DNA from 3 places in the Leptolyngbya subtilissima AS-A7 genome. Region 1 is predicted to be linked to each of the others. Evidence: riboswitches for the same ligand, from Rfam matches in the RefSeq annotation. Region 1 holds a riboswitch; each other region holds the start of a gene.
What was found. A riboswitch is a leader RNA that binds a small molecule or an ion and turns the genes downstream of it on or off. The one in region 1 is predicted to bind cyclic di-AMP.
Positions count from the first base shown of each region.

Region 2: it holds a riboswitch for cyclic di-AMP, as region 1 does, so the genes downstream of both, NC979_RS01520 (universal stress protein) here and NC979_RS03135 (SLC13 family permease) in region 1, are expected to answer to the same signal.
Region 3: it holds a riboswitch for cyclic di-AMP, as region 1 does, so the genes downstream of both, ntrB (nitrate ABC transporter permease) here and NC979_RS03135 (SLC13 family permease) in region 1, are expected to answer to the same signal.

Region 1 covers NZ_JAMPKY010000001.1:683,546-688,852, reverse strand. The annotation lists gene NC979_RS03140 (hypothetical protein) at 1-519, opposite strand, end outside; gene NC979_RS03135 (SLC13 family permease) at 1,143-2,480, opposite strand; cyclic di-AMP (ydaO/yuaA leader) riboswitch at 2,587-2,739, opposite strand; gene NC979_RS03130 (glycosyltransferase family 2 protein) at 2,792-3,838, opposite strand; gene NC979_RS03125 (putative bifunctional lysylphosphatidylglycerol flippase/synthetase) at 3,905-4,999, opposite strand; gene NC979_RS03120 (C40 family peptidase) at 5,033-5,307, opposite strand, start outside.
Region 2 covers NZ_JAMPKY010000001.1:313,391-318,697, forward strand. The annotation lists gene NC979_RS01510 (peroxiredoxin) at 1-338, opposite strand, end outside; gene NC979_RS01515 (aldo/keto reductase) at 502-1,467, shown strand; cyclic di-AMP (ydaO/yuaA leader) riboswitch at 1,792-1,953, shown strand; gene NC979_RS01520 (universal stress protein) at 2,052-2,627, shown strand; gene NC979_RS01525 (universal stress protein) at 2,858-3,379, shown strand; gene NC979_RS01530 (hypothetical protein) at 3,570-4,226, opposite strand; gene NC979_RS01535 (aspartate carbamoyltransferase catalytic subunit) at 4,225-5,241, shown strand.
Region 3 covers NZ_JAMPKY010000001.1:956,016-961,322, forward strand. The annotation lists gene NC979_RS04320 (ABC transporter ATP-binding protein) at 1-580, opposite strand, end outside; gene NC979_RS04325 (ABC transporter substrate-binding protein) at 696-2,102, opposite strand; gene ntrB (nitrate ABC transporter permease) at 2,239-3,087, opposite strand; cyclic di-AMP (ydaO/yuaA leader) riboswitch at 3,185-3,344, opposite strand; gene queC (7-cyano-7-deazaguanine synthase QueC) at 3,776-4,462, shown strand; gene NC979_RS04340 (phosphatidate cytidylyltransferase) at 4,636-5,307, shown strand, end outside.

The sequences.
Region 1 (5,307 bases):
CTGTCCAGGATTTTGGCCCTGACGAGGAGTTTGCATTTGTCCAGGATTTTGGCCCTGCCCAGAGTTCGGAGACTGTCTGGGGACTTGGTTGCCCGGAGTTTCATTGGGGTAAGCTTCTGGACTTTGCCCAGGTACCCGCTCAGGCGCTTGGGTAGGAGCCTGTCCAGGATTTTGGCCCTGACGAGGAGTTTGCATTTGTCCAGGAGTTTGGCCCTGGCGAGGAGTTTGCATCTGCCCAGGATTCTGGCCCTGGCGAGGGGTTTGAGTTTGTCTAGGAACTTGGTTACCCGGAGTTTCATTGGGGTAAGCTTCTGGACTTTGCCCAGGTACCCGCTCAGGCGCTTGGGTGGGAGCCTGCCCAGGATTTTGACCCTGGCGAGGAGTTTGCATTTGCCCAGGAGTTTGGCCCTGACTGGGGGTTTGAGACTGCAAGGTCCCGTGGGTATCGGCCAAAACAGCAGGCGCAACTGCCCCTGCTAGAAAGAGTGCTGAAATCGTTCCTATGGATAGTCTTTTCATGACGGACCTCAAGTTTGGATCTTGTACAAGATTCGCGATGGCTTTTTGACGGCAAAAGAATCTTGGCTTGTGACCCAGAATTCTGCGCCTCTTACTTTTTTGATGGTTCTTTCTAAGCTGAGAAGGTTTGAGCCTAGAAAGACAGATCGAAAAAGCGAGAGATTAAACTCTAAGCTTCACAAGCTCTCAATCCAACCTAAGGATAATTTTATAAAGTGAAGTCGCTCGCAAGGAAGAGATGATCCCCCTAAATTTGATAGATCTACATTTAGACCAAAAACCATAAAAAAATCATTCGCTTACCAAAAAACGGCGATCGCTGATAAGGGTTGTGCGATCGCCCTAAAAGCATCTACCCCTCGACAGGATCTTAGAATAACTGTTAGCTGCTAGGGCTAAATTGACTCTCCTGTAGATAATTCACACCTTCATAAGGAGAGGCTTTTGTTCTGAGCACAGATAAATTTTCTCGATAGAGTTCTACCATTTGATACTTCTTAAAGCTGCAAAAGTAAGAGTGCATCACATAGCGGAGTAACGCACCCTTAATACAGTTAGCTGCCTGTAAACGATCACTCGGCTCGGCTCTAGCCCACAGATAGAATTGCTCTGGGTCGAGCCACCTACAGCAGGAATCGAATGCCCACGTAGGCGCTGATAGTAATCAACTGTAGCGCCATGATCGGCAGGCCGTAGTTCAGAAACTGTCGAAACGAAATCGGCTTGCCGTGCTGTTCAGCAATCCCCGCCGCCACAATGTTTGACGATGCGCCGACCAGGGTGCCGTTGCCGCCCAGGGTAGCGCCAAACATCATGGCCGCAAACAGAGGCAAAATCTCGGGCGAGATCTGTCCGGCGAAGTCGGGCGACAGCAGCTCCGGCCCGGCCAAATTGACGTTGACCAAGTATTCCTTCAGCAAGGGCACCATCGCCACCACCAGGGGAATGTTGGGAATCAGGCTGGAGAGAATGCCGGTGACAAACAACAGCAGCATCGAGCCTAGGGCAATGTTCTTGCCAATTACGATCCCCAGCAGCCCTGAGGCCGAGCTGATCACCCCGGTTTCTTGCAGGCCGCCAATCAGCACAAAGACGCTCATGAAGAAGATCAGCGTGCTCCAGTCGACATCGCGCAGAATGTTGTGCACGGTGTCGATGCCGCTGTGGTGGGTGAGCAGCAGGCAGAGAGCGGCCCCCAGTAGGGCGATCGCAGGGGGAGAGACTGGCACTGGCAGGCTTTCGCCTACCACAAATAGCCCTAGTACCAGGGCCACAATCAGGCCACCCAGGGCCAGCATCCGGGGATGGTTGATGACCGGATGAGGTAGGTGGTCGAGGTCATCCAGCTTTTTATTCCAGGTGTTGGGAAAGAGGATGGGCAGCATGAAGACGATAGTGGCGATCGCCACTACGCCCCCCAGACTGAGCTTGGTGAGATATTCCAAAAAGCTCATGTTGATCGCGTCGCCCACAATGAAGGTGGCCGGGTCGCCCACCAGGGTGAGCAGACCGGCGCTGTTGGCCACAAACACCATCAAGATCAGCAGGGGCACGAAGTTGATGTTGAGCTCTGCCGCCATAGGCGGAATCAGCGGCGCCAGCAGCATGACGGTAGTGGCGTTGGGCAGCATGGCGCAGACCGGGGTGGTAATAGCCACAATGCCCAGCAGCAGCCGCTTGCCCTCCCCACGGGCCATAATCACCATTTGGGTAGCTAAATATTCAAAAATCTTGGTGGGTTCAAAAGCCCGCACCATCACCATCACCCCAAAAAACAGCGCCAGGGTGGCGTGGCTGTTGCCGATGTAGCCAATGGCTTGCTCAAGAGTCAGCACATGAAAAAATATCAGCAGCATTGCGCCCAAGAGAGCCGCAACGGTGAGGTGCATGTGCTCGGTGGCGATTAGGGCCAATACCCCAAAAAAGACCACCGATGCGGTGATCTCAGACCAGGTTTCCATAGCCTGTCTCCTGTTGTGGTGCTAAACGAAACCCTTAGACAAAACCTTTATCGAGGGTGTTAACTATCCTAGGAGAACTATGGATAGCGTTAGAAAAAGCTTCCAGATGTTCTCTCCCAAGGCCGACGGAGTTAGCTGACGGGCGAGAGGTGAGAGAGCCCCTTCTCTGGCGATGCGTTTCGCCCTGAGATAACCCCAAAAGTTGGTTCCTCCGCATCAGATCGCTCTCAACGAGCGCTGACTTAGGCCGCGTAACCATTGAATTGACTGCGAATTTGGCACATCTGCCCGAAATCAACAATCTGTAAGGCCTAGGGGCCGCTGGTTCCGGGGTTAACAGGAAGGGCCAACCCTGGGGATGAAGCATTGCTGACCACCTCACGCACCCGGTAGATGGGGCGCTGCTGCGATTCGTGGTAGGTGCGCATGAGCAGTTCGGCCAGCAGGCCAAAGCTAAACAGCTGAATGCCCGCCAGCACCAGCACGACGACCAGCACCAGCAAGGGGCGATCGCCAATATCCTGACCAGCCAAAATCTTCACCAGGGTGAGATAAATTCCCAAGGCAACGCCCAACGCCATCGACGCTAGCCCCAGGCTGCCAAAGACATGCATGGGCCGGGTAAGAAACTTCTTCATAAAGTAGACGGTAAGCATGTCCATTACCACACGCAGGGTGCGGCCCAGACCATATTTGCTGGTGCCAAAGCGGCGGGCGTGGTGGGTGACGGGCATCTCGGTAATGCGAGCCCCTTCGATAAAGGCCAGGGCAGGCAAAAAGCGGTGCAGTTCGCCATAGAGGTTGAGGTCACGGATCACCTCGGCCCGGTAGGCTTTGAGGGAGCAGCCATAGTCGTGCAGCTCAACCCCTGTGACACCGGCAATCAACCAGTTGGCAATTTTGGAGGGAATTAGCCGGGTGAAGGTGTTGTCTTGGCGGTTTTTGCGCCAGCCGCTGACTAGGTCGTAGCCCTCGTTGAGGCGATCGAGCAGACGGGGAATGTCGGCGGGGTCGTTTTGCAGATCGCCATCCATGGTGATGACGATTTGACCCCGGGAATGGTCAAACCCGGCGGCCATGGCGGCGGTTTGGCCGTAGTTGCGGCGTAAGATCACGGCGCGCAGCTGGGGATATTGCTGGGCTAGCTCTCGTAGGCGATCGCTCGATCCGTCGGTGGAGCCATCGTCTACCCCCAAAATTTCGTAGCTGTAGCCCAGCCCATCAAGCGCCCCGGCGATCGCCGCCACTAAGGCGGGTAAGCTCTCGTACTCGTTGTACACCGGCACCACCACCGAAATGTCGACGGGGGCCACGAGGGCCGGCAGTGCAGAAACTGAGGGGGAATGGATAGATGGCATAGCAGCTTCGGCACAACGGGTGAGGTCGGCAAAGACCGCAATCCATGCCGTTTGGAGTACAACAATTTATTTGAGTGTACTGGAAAGCCTCTGATCTAAAGTGGCCAAGGCCGCGCCCAGAGCTTCGGCCAGGGTGCTGACCACCCGGTATAGCACCACAGCACTGAGCACTACGGCAGCAGAGAACTGTCCCTGGAGCAGACTGAGGGCGATCGCCTCAAACACGCCCAGCCCTCCCGGTGCGCCCGGCACCACTAGCCCACCCAGCCAGGCCAAACTAAAGGCGCTGATGGTGCTGGGCCAGTCGCTCGCCGCTAGCGGTGTCACGGCGCTAAGCACCAGGCAAAAGCCAAGGCCGCGCAGGGCTACGTAGCCGAGCTGGCCGAGTAGGGGCTTGAAAGGGTAGTGGCGAAGGCCGGGAGTGGGGGAAGATGGGGGAGAAGATTCTGCGTTGCTTAACGCAGGCATGATTTGCCCCTCCGGCCCCCCAATTTTGGGGGGAGGCAGAGTCTCAAAGTCCCCCAGAATTGGGGGATTTAGGGGGCCATGCAGAGTCTGGAGGTTTTGCCGGTTCATGCCTCGATTCAGCAACACCGAATCTTCGGTAGGTTGGTGGGCAGTTTTAGAGCAGCTGAGGCGAGTGACTAGAGGGTTGAGCCAGCGGGGGGAAAGGGTGGCGAGGACGATGCCCAGGCCCAAAAGCTGAAAGGGCCAGTAGTGAGTGGTGGTGGCAATGCCCACGACCAAGGCGGCGGCAGCCATGAGGAGGGGTTCTAGGGCAGTGCCGATAATGGCGGAGCCGTTGTCGACCCCTACATGGCGTAGGGCACGCACTCGGCCAAAGAAGTGCCAGACGTTGCCGGGTAAGTATTTCAGCAGATTGGTTTGCAGATAAACGAGAACGCTCCAGCTGCCGGTAACGGGCTGTTGCAGAGCTTGCAGGGTCCAGCTCCACACCCAGCCGGCCCAGATGTGGGCTAGCAGCGTCATGCCGAGGGCTACTAGCAACAGGCTCCAACCCTGGGGGCCAATGCGCAGGGCACTAATCTCAGCCCAGTGGCGCACCAGGGTGTGGAGTAAGAAGGCGATCGCCGCACCCACTACCACCCAGCGAGCTAGGGGCTTTAGGCGCGTTAGCCAAGCAGCATGCAAAAACGACAAGAGCACCCCTCAAACAGGCAAACGCTGCTTGGACTATAGCGCGCCCCCTGGGCAGTAACTGGTCATCACCCGCCCCGCCCGGCGCAGCTGCCGATGGTAAGCCTCGCTCACCGGGTGCGACAGATCGGTTAATGAGTCGATGCCAATGCCGTTGCGGCCCTGGTCAATCCCTGAACTGTGAATATAGTCGCCCTGACCCAGGTAGAGGGCCACATGCTTAGTGCGTTCTGGGGTGCCAAAAAAGATTAAGTCACCCGGCAGCAGCTCATCCCAGCCGATGGGCTGGGTAAAGGCCTCCTGCTGGTATG
Region 2 (5,307 bases), 370 kb from region 1:
AACTCGGCGTGGGACTCAACACTATCGGCACTAACGCCAATCACCTGAGCATTGCGGGCTTTGTATTCAGCAATGTCGCGCTCAAAGCGCTGGGCCTCAATGGTGCAACCCGAAGTAAAGTCACGGGGGTAAAAATACAGCACTACCCACTGGTCGCGAAAGTCAGCCAACGACATTTCCCCATCGCCAGCATTGGTTGGCAGGGTAAATTCTGGAGCGGGCTCCCCCAGGGATATCTGGGTACCCCCCAGGGCTAAAGCCGGGGCGGGAGATATTACCCAGCTCAGCCAGGCCAGACAAAGACACAACACGGCCTGAAGTAAGCGACGGCGATTCATAAAAATCCAGTCCTGGGGAATAGAAAATTAATGGAAAAAACGGGACCAATCAAGCTCCAAATCATCCGATCGCTAGAGATTTCCGAAAGCTTTTTAACCAAAGTTTACAATATTGCTGTCTTCATCCTATGCCAGCTACCGCTCCCTTCAAGGAACTTTTACGATGCCTCTAACTACTGACCTACAAACCATTACCCTCGGTCCCAATGGCCCCACTGTACCGGCATTGGGGGTAGGTACCTGGGCCTGGGGCGACTCCCTGTTTTGGGATTACGGTAAAGCCTATAGCGACAGCGACCTGCACGCCGCCTTTGAGGCTTGTCTCGACGCTGGCCTGACTCTGTTTGACACTGCTGAAATCTACGGTTTTGGCAAGTCAGAGCGGTTGCTGGGTCAGTTTATGCAGCAGCGTCCTCAGCAGGCTGTGATTGCTACCAAGTACTTCCCGCTGCCCTGGCGATTTTCTCAGCAGTCGGTGGTAGATGCGCTGGCCGCCAGCCTCGATCGCCTTCAGGTGCCCTCGGTAGCGCTCTACCAAGTGCACTCACCGCTGAGCTTTTTGCTTAGCCAAAAAGACCTCATGCAAGCCCTAGCAGCAGAGGTGAAGCAGGGCCGCATTGGTGCCGTCGGAGTGAGCAACTACCCGGCCAGTCAGATGCGCCAGGCCCACGGTTATTTAGCTGAATGGGGCATTCCCCTCGCCGTTAACCAGGTGCAGTACTCGCTGCTCAACCGCAAAATTGAAACCAATGGCGTGATGGAAGCGGCACGGGAACTGGGCATCACTATTCTGGCCTACAGCCCCCTGGCCCAAGGGTTACTCACCGGCAAATACACTCCTGAAACTGACCTCAAACCCGCTGGTGCCAGACGTATCAGTCCTAGCTTTAGCCAGGAGAGCCTAACCAAACTCAAGCCTGTTATTCAGGCACTTCAAACAATCGGCGAAAAGCATGAACGTACCCCTGCCCAAGTGGCCCTCAACTGGCTAGTGGCCCAGGGCAATGTGCTGCCCATCCCAGGCGCTAAAAATGTTCACCAGGCCGCTCAAAACGCTGGGGCATTGGGTTGGCAACTGGCTGTAGATGAAGTCGACCAGCTGGCTCAGCTGACTCAGAACAAGCGCTAGGTCCAAAGGAGGCTAGGCTGCGATTGGGCCAGTGGCCCCAGGGGTATCGCTAGGCCTGACGGGGGGGATAGGCTGCGATCGCGACCTATCCTCTACCACTTCAAAGCCAAAGAATCCTTCTAACGGAAGATGTTCAATCAGAAATAAATGGTTTTCTTAAGAATATTTTTTATCTTGATTTGCGCTTTATTTTGTGTCAGTAAATTCACCCAAAAAATAAAAAACTATTGTTTTATTGCCCAGGTGTATCGCGAGATACAAATAGTCACATAACGCAAGGATTGTGTTGACGGTTTTCATTTTTCCCTTCTACAATTTAGAAGTCGAACAAGTCAGCCTAATCTAGTCGCCTCCAGGGGGCTAGAGCGGGGGAACCAGTAAAGGGGCGTGTTTCCGAGTTCTCAAACCCCCATGAAGGGTAATCGGAAAAGGGTATCTCTCAACCCTAGCCCGTCAGCTAACCTCGTCGGCGTTGAGGGAGACTGAACTATCACCATTTACGCTAATGCGTTGATTGTTTCAGTGTCCTAAGTCGTGTTAACACGGCTTGTTCGCTGTTCATGACTAGGCTCCAGGAGGGTCTCATGCAGCTCAAATCGCGCACCACTGCCCCATCAAGGCAGCCATTTCTGAATGCACCTCAGGTCTCTCCCGAGGCGGCAATCAAGCCCATGATTATGCGTTTAGAGGCGGCCCTAGGTCGTCGCGATCTCGCAAAGAATATTGTTTTATTACTGCGGCCGAAACCGCCTGTTACAGGCCCCAATACAGACGAGCAAACGATCAATTTTGTGGTCGGATACAGTGGCTCAGCCCATAGCCAGGCAGCCCTCGATCTGGCCCTATGCGTAGCTCATCAAACCCGTTTGGCTAAGCCTAACCCTGTGCTAGTGCATGTCGTCTATGTTGTCGATAAAACTCGCCCTAAAACCATTGCCAATGCCGATCGCATTCTGTGGCAGGCTCGCTGCTTGGCCAGTGAATGGCGCGGCTCACTCAACGCCCACCTGCGGGTAGGTCAGGTTGCGACCGAGCTTAGCCAGGTAGCCAAGGAGATCGGGGCTGAAGTGCTACTGGTGGGTTGTCACAACACCAAGCACCGCTTGGTGCAGCAGCTAGATTCTCAGACCCCGTGCTCTGTACTGGGGCTACCCAAGTAAATTGAGCACCTCGTCGACGTAGATCAGCACTAGGCATTGGACCTTCAACCGTGGAGCCGTCCTATTTGGTTAGGGTTCGCTATGCCCCTAAAAACCTATGTTGCTGATCTAGGTGTCATAGCCACGATTTGTTCTTGGGTGATGGTGGGGCGATCGTGTCTACCCCCACTTGAGCAGCTCCATTAGACGTTCTAAGCAACTTCGCCACCTATATTCTTGAGGAAGAAACTGTGAGCTATCAAAAGATTCTGGTGGCCCTCGATCGCACTGCCGCCTCCGATCGCGTTTTTGACTATGCCCTGGGGTTAGCCCAGTCTTCCCAAGGGCAGCTACAACTGGTTCACAGCCTCAATATCAGCTCCCACGACAACCTGGGGAAGCTGATTGATGCTGGAGTAGGCCTGCAAAGCCCTACTAATATGCAGCACGAAGAGGAGGCTGCCCGGCTACAGCGAGCTCAAGAGACTAAACAATGGCTAGAACAGTTGCGCGCTGAGGCTCTAAAACGAGATGTCTCAGCAGATTTTATTTGTGAAATGTCCGAGCCTGGCTCGTTTATCTGTCAGCTCGCTAAAACCTGGGGCGCCGACGTAATTGTGATGGGCAGCAGCGGCAAAAAGGGCTTGAAAAAACTCGTAATGGGCAGCACGAGTGACTATGTGTCAAAGCATGCTTCTTGTCCAACCCTATTGGTGCCCAACGATAGCAGTCAAGAGGTTGAACTTTTCTCTAAAGCCTCTGAACCTGCCTGAGCCGGAGTTTTTTAGCTGCCAATACAACACCTCCAAACAATTAGTATTGGGGAAATAAGACGGATACCTAAATTGGTATAGGTGTTGGGAAGTTGAAACTTTGTAGCTAATAAAAGCTTCAGCTCAAGTTAAGGCTACTTGCCCTACGCGGATCTGCTGGACGGACGTGCTGTTGTTTAAAGCTGGAGATTTACAGCACTAGGGGGTTGCCCCGGTTAGTAAACGTCACAGCCTCAATTCGCCAATCGGGCTGATTGATCAGGGTTTCTCGTAGGCTGCCCAGCAGGGCCTTTTGCTCACATACCGACAGCGATTGCAGCACTCGGCGCGAGTCGCGGGCCACTCGCAGGTCGATGGTAACGGTGTTGGTTTCTGGGTTAAAGCTGGTGCGGTAGCCCGAGAGGGTCAGCTCTGGAGTTACCTGCTCGGCCATGATTAGGGCAACGGTGTTCTCCATGCTCTGCTGGCGGGGTACCTGAATGGGCTCAGTTTGGTAGCCTTCGCAGCGATCGTCGAGGGTGTAGAGGTCCACGGCGACTGGGTCGGCAGGCACGACTAGCCGTCGGGCCTTGGCCTGCATCAGGCGATTGGCAGCGACAAGCTCATTGGTGGGGTCAGGCAAGGTTACCATGGGGCCTGAGCTTTCCTTGCCCAGTGGTTCGCTGGGGCTAGGGCTGGCAGTCGATTGGGTAGGGGTTGACGCGGCTATTCCTGACTCGGCCTCATTCTCCACGCACCCCCCCAGCAGAGCCAGCAGCGCTAGAGAAATCATCCCGAAGATCATCCTTGAGGCCCCGGGCCGGGTATGGTGGGGACGGTATTGAACGGGGTTGGGACAACGGACCATGGCAAGTGCTTCCTGGAATCGACGACACGTGCTGTCGCTGGCTGATTTTACGGCGGCGGAGTTTGAAACGGTGATGGAAACGGCGGTGAGCTTTTGGCAGGTGCTGTCGCGTCGCACCCGTAAGGTGCCCGCCCTGCAGGGGTTGGTGGTTACCAACATGTTTTTTGAACCCTCCACTCGCACCCGCAGCAGCTTTGAGCTAGCCGCCAAGCGCCTGTCGGCAGATGTGCTCAACTTTGCCCCCGGTACCTCGTCGCTCACCAAGGGTGAAACCATTCTAGATACCGCCAAGACCTACCTGGCTATGGGCACCAACTTAATGGTGATTCGTCACCAGGAGGCGGGGGTGCCAGGGGCGATCGCCGCCGAAATGGACCGGCTAAACACTGGTGTCGGCGTGCTCAACGGCGGCGACGGGCTCCACGCCCATCCCTCCCAGGCCCTGCTCGATCTATTCACACTGGGTCTGACCCTTGATCCGGAACAACCCACAGCATCGCTGCTGGCAGGCAAGAAAATTGCCTTGGTCGGCGATATTCTCCACTCCCGTGTCGCCCGTTCCAACCTGTGGTGCTTGACGGCCTGCGGCGCTGAGGTCCACTTGGCGGCCCCACCCACCCTGCTGCCCCCCGGTTTCGCCGACGCCTTTATTACCCAATCGCCCATTGATATTCCCCGCGCCATCGTGCAGCACAGCACCCTGGCCCCAGCCCTAGAAGGGGCCGACTTTGTCATGACCCTGCGCCTGCAAAAGGAGCGCATGGCCCAGCACCTGCTGCCCAGCCTGCGGGAATATCATCAAGGGTTTGGGGTAACGCGCGATCGCATCCAAGCCTGCCAACCTACCGTCAAAGTGCTGCACCCCGGCCCCGTCAACCGCGGCGTTGAAATCAGCTCTGACTTGATGGATGACCCCGCCCTAAGCCTAATTAGCGACCAGGTAACCAGCGGCGTCGCCGTGCGCATGGCGCTGCTGTACCTGATGGGAGTGGGGAAGAAAGGGAGTGAGGAGTGAGGGAGTAGAGAGTAGTTTTGCGTTAAGACATTTAATTCAAAACCCCATCACCCCGTAACCCCATCA
Region 3 (5,307 bases), 270 kb from region 1:
GGCCACGGGTAAGAGCATCGAGAGCACCAAAGGGTTCATCCATCAGCAGCATCTTAGGCCGAATCGCCAGGGCGCGGGCAATGCCGACCCGCTGCTTCATACCGCCCGACAGCTCGTCAGGGTATTTCAAGGCTGCGTCGGTGAGGTTGACCATCGCCAGGTGTTCTTCGACCAGATCAGTGCGATCGCGGGGAGAAAGATGGTCGCACACTTCATTCACCGCCAGCCGCACATTCTCGCGCACTGTCAGCCAGGGTAGCAGCGAATAGTTTTGAAACACCATCATGCGATCGGCCCCTGGCTTTTTGATTGGTTTCCCTTCCAAAAACACCCCGCCTGAGGTGGCTTGCTCTAGGCCGCTGACAATCTTGAGCAGCGTCGATTTGCCACAGCCCGAGTGGCCAATAATAGCGATAAATTCGTTGGCGCCGACGGTGAGGTTGATGTTGTCGAGCACGACTGTGGGGTCGCCACCAGCGCTAGGGTAAGCCTTTACCAGGTCTTGAATGACCAAAAAATCGGTTCCAAGCTCAGCCTGCCGTTGCTCAGAGGGCTGTGAGTATTGACTTGACTTGACCATGGTTTTCTCCTGAATATTGCATCTAGAGCAAGGAAGACTGTTTGCGGGGCAGCGGGCTTAGCGTAGGGGGCCGGTTTAAAGATCTTGACATGTCAGCCCTTCAACCAGCCATCTCTCACCCCATATAGATCCGCTGGGGACGGTTAGCGCGAATCTCAAACCCGTTTAAATAGCCCACTGGGTCGCTGGGGTCATAAGCAAGACCGTCGATGAATAGCTCCCCAGGTTCTACCTTGTAGTCATCTGCTGGGCACTCAATGCCCATTTCCCCGGCGATATCTCGATATAAATCGGTGCGCCAGGCCTGCTTAGCTTTGGCTTCCGCATCGGCTGGAAACTCCTCGATTTGCCCCCAGCGGGTGGCCTGGGTCATCAGCCAGATTGACTGGGACTGCCACATAAAGGTGGAATGGTCGCCAGCTGGATGAGGCAGGTTCTCGGGCATTTTAAAGAAGACGGTGCTATCTGGCATTTGAAAAGTGCGATCTTTGCCATCAAAACCGCCGTAGTTGTAGTTACCCACCAAGGCAGGTTCCGTAAATTTAGGCTTTGCCCCAGTAAATGATCGAGCCGAGATAATCTCTGCGACTTCGGTGCGATTGGCCGGGTCGTCGCAGTAGCGGCAGGCCTCGATCATCGCCTTGACGAGGGAGCGGTAGGTTTTAGGATTTTCGTTGATGAAATCTTCCATCACCGCCAGCACCCGGTCGGGGTGCCCCTGCCACACCTCTTTGCCGTGGGCAAAGGTAAAGCCGACATCCTCGTTGCCGGTGATGGCGCGAGTATTCCACGGCTCGGCTACCATGTAAGCCTGCATGGCCCCAATGCGAATATTGGAGACCATCTGCGGCGGCGGACTGATAATGATGCGGAACGTTTCTACCGGGTCAACCCCTGCCGCTGCTGAGATGTAGCGAATGAAGTATTCGTAGATAGCTGAACTAAGCACCGCGGCCCAGACCTTTTGAGATGTGGGTATGCTGTCAAAATAGCCCCGAAAATCGCGACCAAAGGCCTCCAGATCGCCATTATATTCCCGCCAGGGGCGCAGGCCATAATCCCACATGGCGCGGTTCATGGTCATGGCGTTGCCGTGTCGGTGAATGGTCAGGGCCGCACACATGGGAGCCTGGGGAGCACCCTCGGCTCCAACGCGAGCATTGGTGACGGCCCCAGAGACTACCGGGGATGCGTCAAGCCGCCCAAAGATGACGGCATCGCGGGAGGTGCCCCAGCTGGCCTCGCGGTTGAGGGCAACCGTCAGCCCGTATTTGTGAAAAAAGCCCTTGGCCTGGGCGATCGCAAACGGAGCGCAGTCATTAACGGGCACATAGCCCACCTTAATGTGGGACCGCTCTAAACTGGCCGGGTCAACCACCTGCTCAACGTTGGCGGCCTGAGCCGCCCCGCCGCTAGGTGATGGACTGCTCGATCGCAGCGCCTGACTACAGGCCGAAGCCGCTAGCCCCGCCGTAAACCCAGCCGCCCCTTGCAAGAGCGATCGCCGGTTGATCATCGTCATGGCTTTAATCCTTGTTGTCTGTGAAGTGTCAGAAGGGATTGGACTGACCAGCCGCGTTTGGCTGCCTACTCAAAACCTGCTTTTTAAAGAACTTGCTCAGCAGTGAACTGAGAGGTTTTGCCAGTTAGCTTGAAGGCTACATAGCTTTGGCAGGACGGTGGGTTGCCCAGCGCTCGAGCAGAGTGATGCCGTAGTCCAACACTAGGCCGGTGAGACCAATAACAACCACCGCCAAAAATACCGAGCTAAGGCTGAGCCGGTTCCATTCATCCCAAATAAAGAAGCCAATACCAATGCCGCCAGTGAGCATTTCAACTGCCACAATTACCAGCCAGGCGATCCCCAAGCTCAGCCGCAAACCCGTGAAAATATAAGGTAGGCTGGCTGGCCAAATAATCTTAGTCATCTGCCGCCAGCGGGGCATTTCTAGCACCTGCGCCACGTCTAAATAATCTTTAGGAACGCTGGCCACACCCAGGGCGGTGTTGATCACCGTTGGCCACAGGGAAGTGATAAAAATTACGAAAATAGCCGATGGATTGGCCAGGTTAAAGATTGATAGGGCAATGGGCAACCAGGCCACCGGAGACACCGGGCGAAACAGCTGCACGATGGGGTTGATGGCCATCATGGCGCGGGGCGATAGACCAATCCAAAAGCCGACTGGAATGGCCACTAGCGTGCCTAACAAAAACCCCAGCAGCACCCGCCGCAAACTGGCCAGCAGCAGCCAACCAATGCCCAAATTGCCCGGCCCGCGCCGGAAAAAGGGATTAAAGATGTAGTCGAGGTTGGCCATAAACGCTTGCCCAGGAGTAGGCATCAGCGTGGTGAAAAATGTGGCGACCACCCACCAAACCAGCAGCACGACGAGAAACGCGATCGCCGGTAAGACAATCCTTTCCAACGGAAAGCGAAATGGCGGCTTGACAGACTTGGTCTGCCCCGAACGGGCAGCCGCACGGGTGCGCAACTTGGGCTGCATGAAACACTCCTAGAGGCTAATCATGGACAGCGAACAAGCCGTGTTAACACGACTTAGGACACTGAAACAGCCAAACATTAGTAAAAATGCTGACGATTCAATCTCCCCTCAATGCCGACGAGGTTAGCTGACGGGCTAGGACTGAGAGATGTCCTCTTCCGATTACCCTCAATTTGGGTATTAAGAACTCGGAAATACGCCCCTTTACTGGTTCCCCCGCTCTTGCATACCCAGACACTTAAAGGCAAAAACCTAAAGACACAGGGTTAGCAGACTAGGCTGACTTGTTCGATTTACTGAGTTTAAGCGTAAGAATCTGAGCCTGTCAACTAGAAACTTAGCAGCACTCAATGTATCTATCCTAGGTAAAGAGCTGTTTTCTCTCAATAGCTTGACTTCTCCCTATTTAAAGGTGCAATGGAAATTAGCTCATGACTTATTTTGTTAACAATAATGATTCGTCAGCGCCAAACATTTGCTATAAGTAATGACTTATTGCTTAAAGAAGCACAGACTTTAATGCACTTAACATGAGTAATTACCTATTGATTGAAGGGACAAAGATTCCAGCAGAACGCAGTCATCTGTCGGTACTAGAAACCCAAAATCCATAGGTTTTTGAGCAGCGTTGGGCTATTCTAGCTACCGTACAAATGGGTACCTAGTCGCTCCGGTCTTCATTTGCCCTATGGCTCAGTCAAGCGTTACTTCTAAAGCCATTGTGCTGCTCTCGGGTGGTCTCGATTCGGCTACGGCCGCTGCCCAGGCGATCGCCGATGGCTATGACCTGGTGGCGCTGTCGTTTAACTACGGCCAGCGGCACCAGCGCGAGCTAGAGGCGGCGAAGGCTGTGGCGAAGCATTTTGCGATCGCAGACCACCACTTCATTGATGTCGACCTGGCCCAGTGGGGCGCGTCTTCTCTCACTGACCTAGCCCAGCCGCTGCTCCAGGAAGGCCTTGACGCGGGCATTCCCTCCACCTACGTACCGGGGCGCAACACGGTGTTTATTGCCCTGGCTTTGGCCTTGGCCGAAGCCAAGGGGGCCGAGGCGATCTACCTGGGCATCAACGCGGTGGATTATTCTGGCTACCCCGACTGTCGGCCTGAATATCTGGCCGCCTTTCAGCAGTTAGCTCAGCTCTCCTCAAAGGCGGGGCTAGAAGGTCATGCCCCCAAACTGGTTGCGCCTTTGGTGGTGGATTCTAAAGCAGATATTGTGCGTCGAGCGGTGGCTCTGGGAGTGCCGATCGAGCAAACCTGGTCGTGCTACCAGGGTGGTGCGGAGCCCTGTGGGCGGTGTGACTCTTGCCGTATTCGCGATCGCGCCTTAGTAGAAGCAGGCTATCCCCAGCTCGCCACCTCTACTGGCTAAAGACAGGTTCAACCGGGCGGGTACACCTTTGGCCTGCTCTTACCGCTAGCCTCCTGTCTTGGTTTCCTGGCGGGGACTCTAGGGGAATGTGGCACAGTGTAATAAGCTGCATGACAGTTGCTGCCTCATAACTAGGGGCAACGCTCTGTTTAACCCCCTCTGCACTTCCACCTATGCTCTGGCCTCGAATCATTAGCGGAATAGTGGCGATCGCGGTCGCCTTGGTCATGATTTTGCTGGGGGGCTGGTACTTCACCCTAGGCTTTGGGGTGCTGATTTTCTTGGGGCAGCTTGAAATTTTTGCCCTGGTAAAAGCCAAAGGCATCTTGCCGGCGGCCAAAACTACCCTAGTGGTAAGCCAGCTGCTGCTGATTACTGCCCACCTGTCGCCGCCCTTAGCCGACGCTCTGCTGCCGCTGAGCGGTACGTTTATCTGCTTTTATCTGCTGTTCCAACCCCAGGTGGCCACCATTGCCGATGTGGCAGCGTCTATTCTAGGCCTGTTCTACGGCGGCTATCTACCCAGCTTTTGGGTGCGCCTGCGCGACTTGGGCGACACCGCCACCACCCTGCCCCTGGGCGGCTTCTGGCCCGCAACCTGGCCCCCTGCCCTCGATAGCTTACCCTACGGTCTTGTCATCACTCTGCTAGCTTTTGCCTGCATTTGGGCTTCAGATATTGGGGCCTACACCGCTGGAAGAATTATTGGCCGCACCCCGCTGTCTAACATCAGCCCCAAGAAGACGGTTGAAGGGGCGGTCTTCGGCATGCTGGGCAGCATGGTAGTGGCATTGATTGGCAGTCACTGGTTGCAATGGCCTCTCTGGCCTGCCACTGGAGCTGCC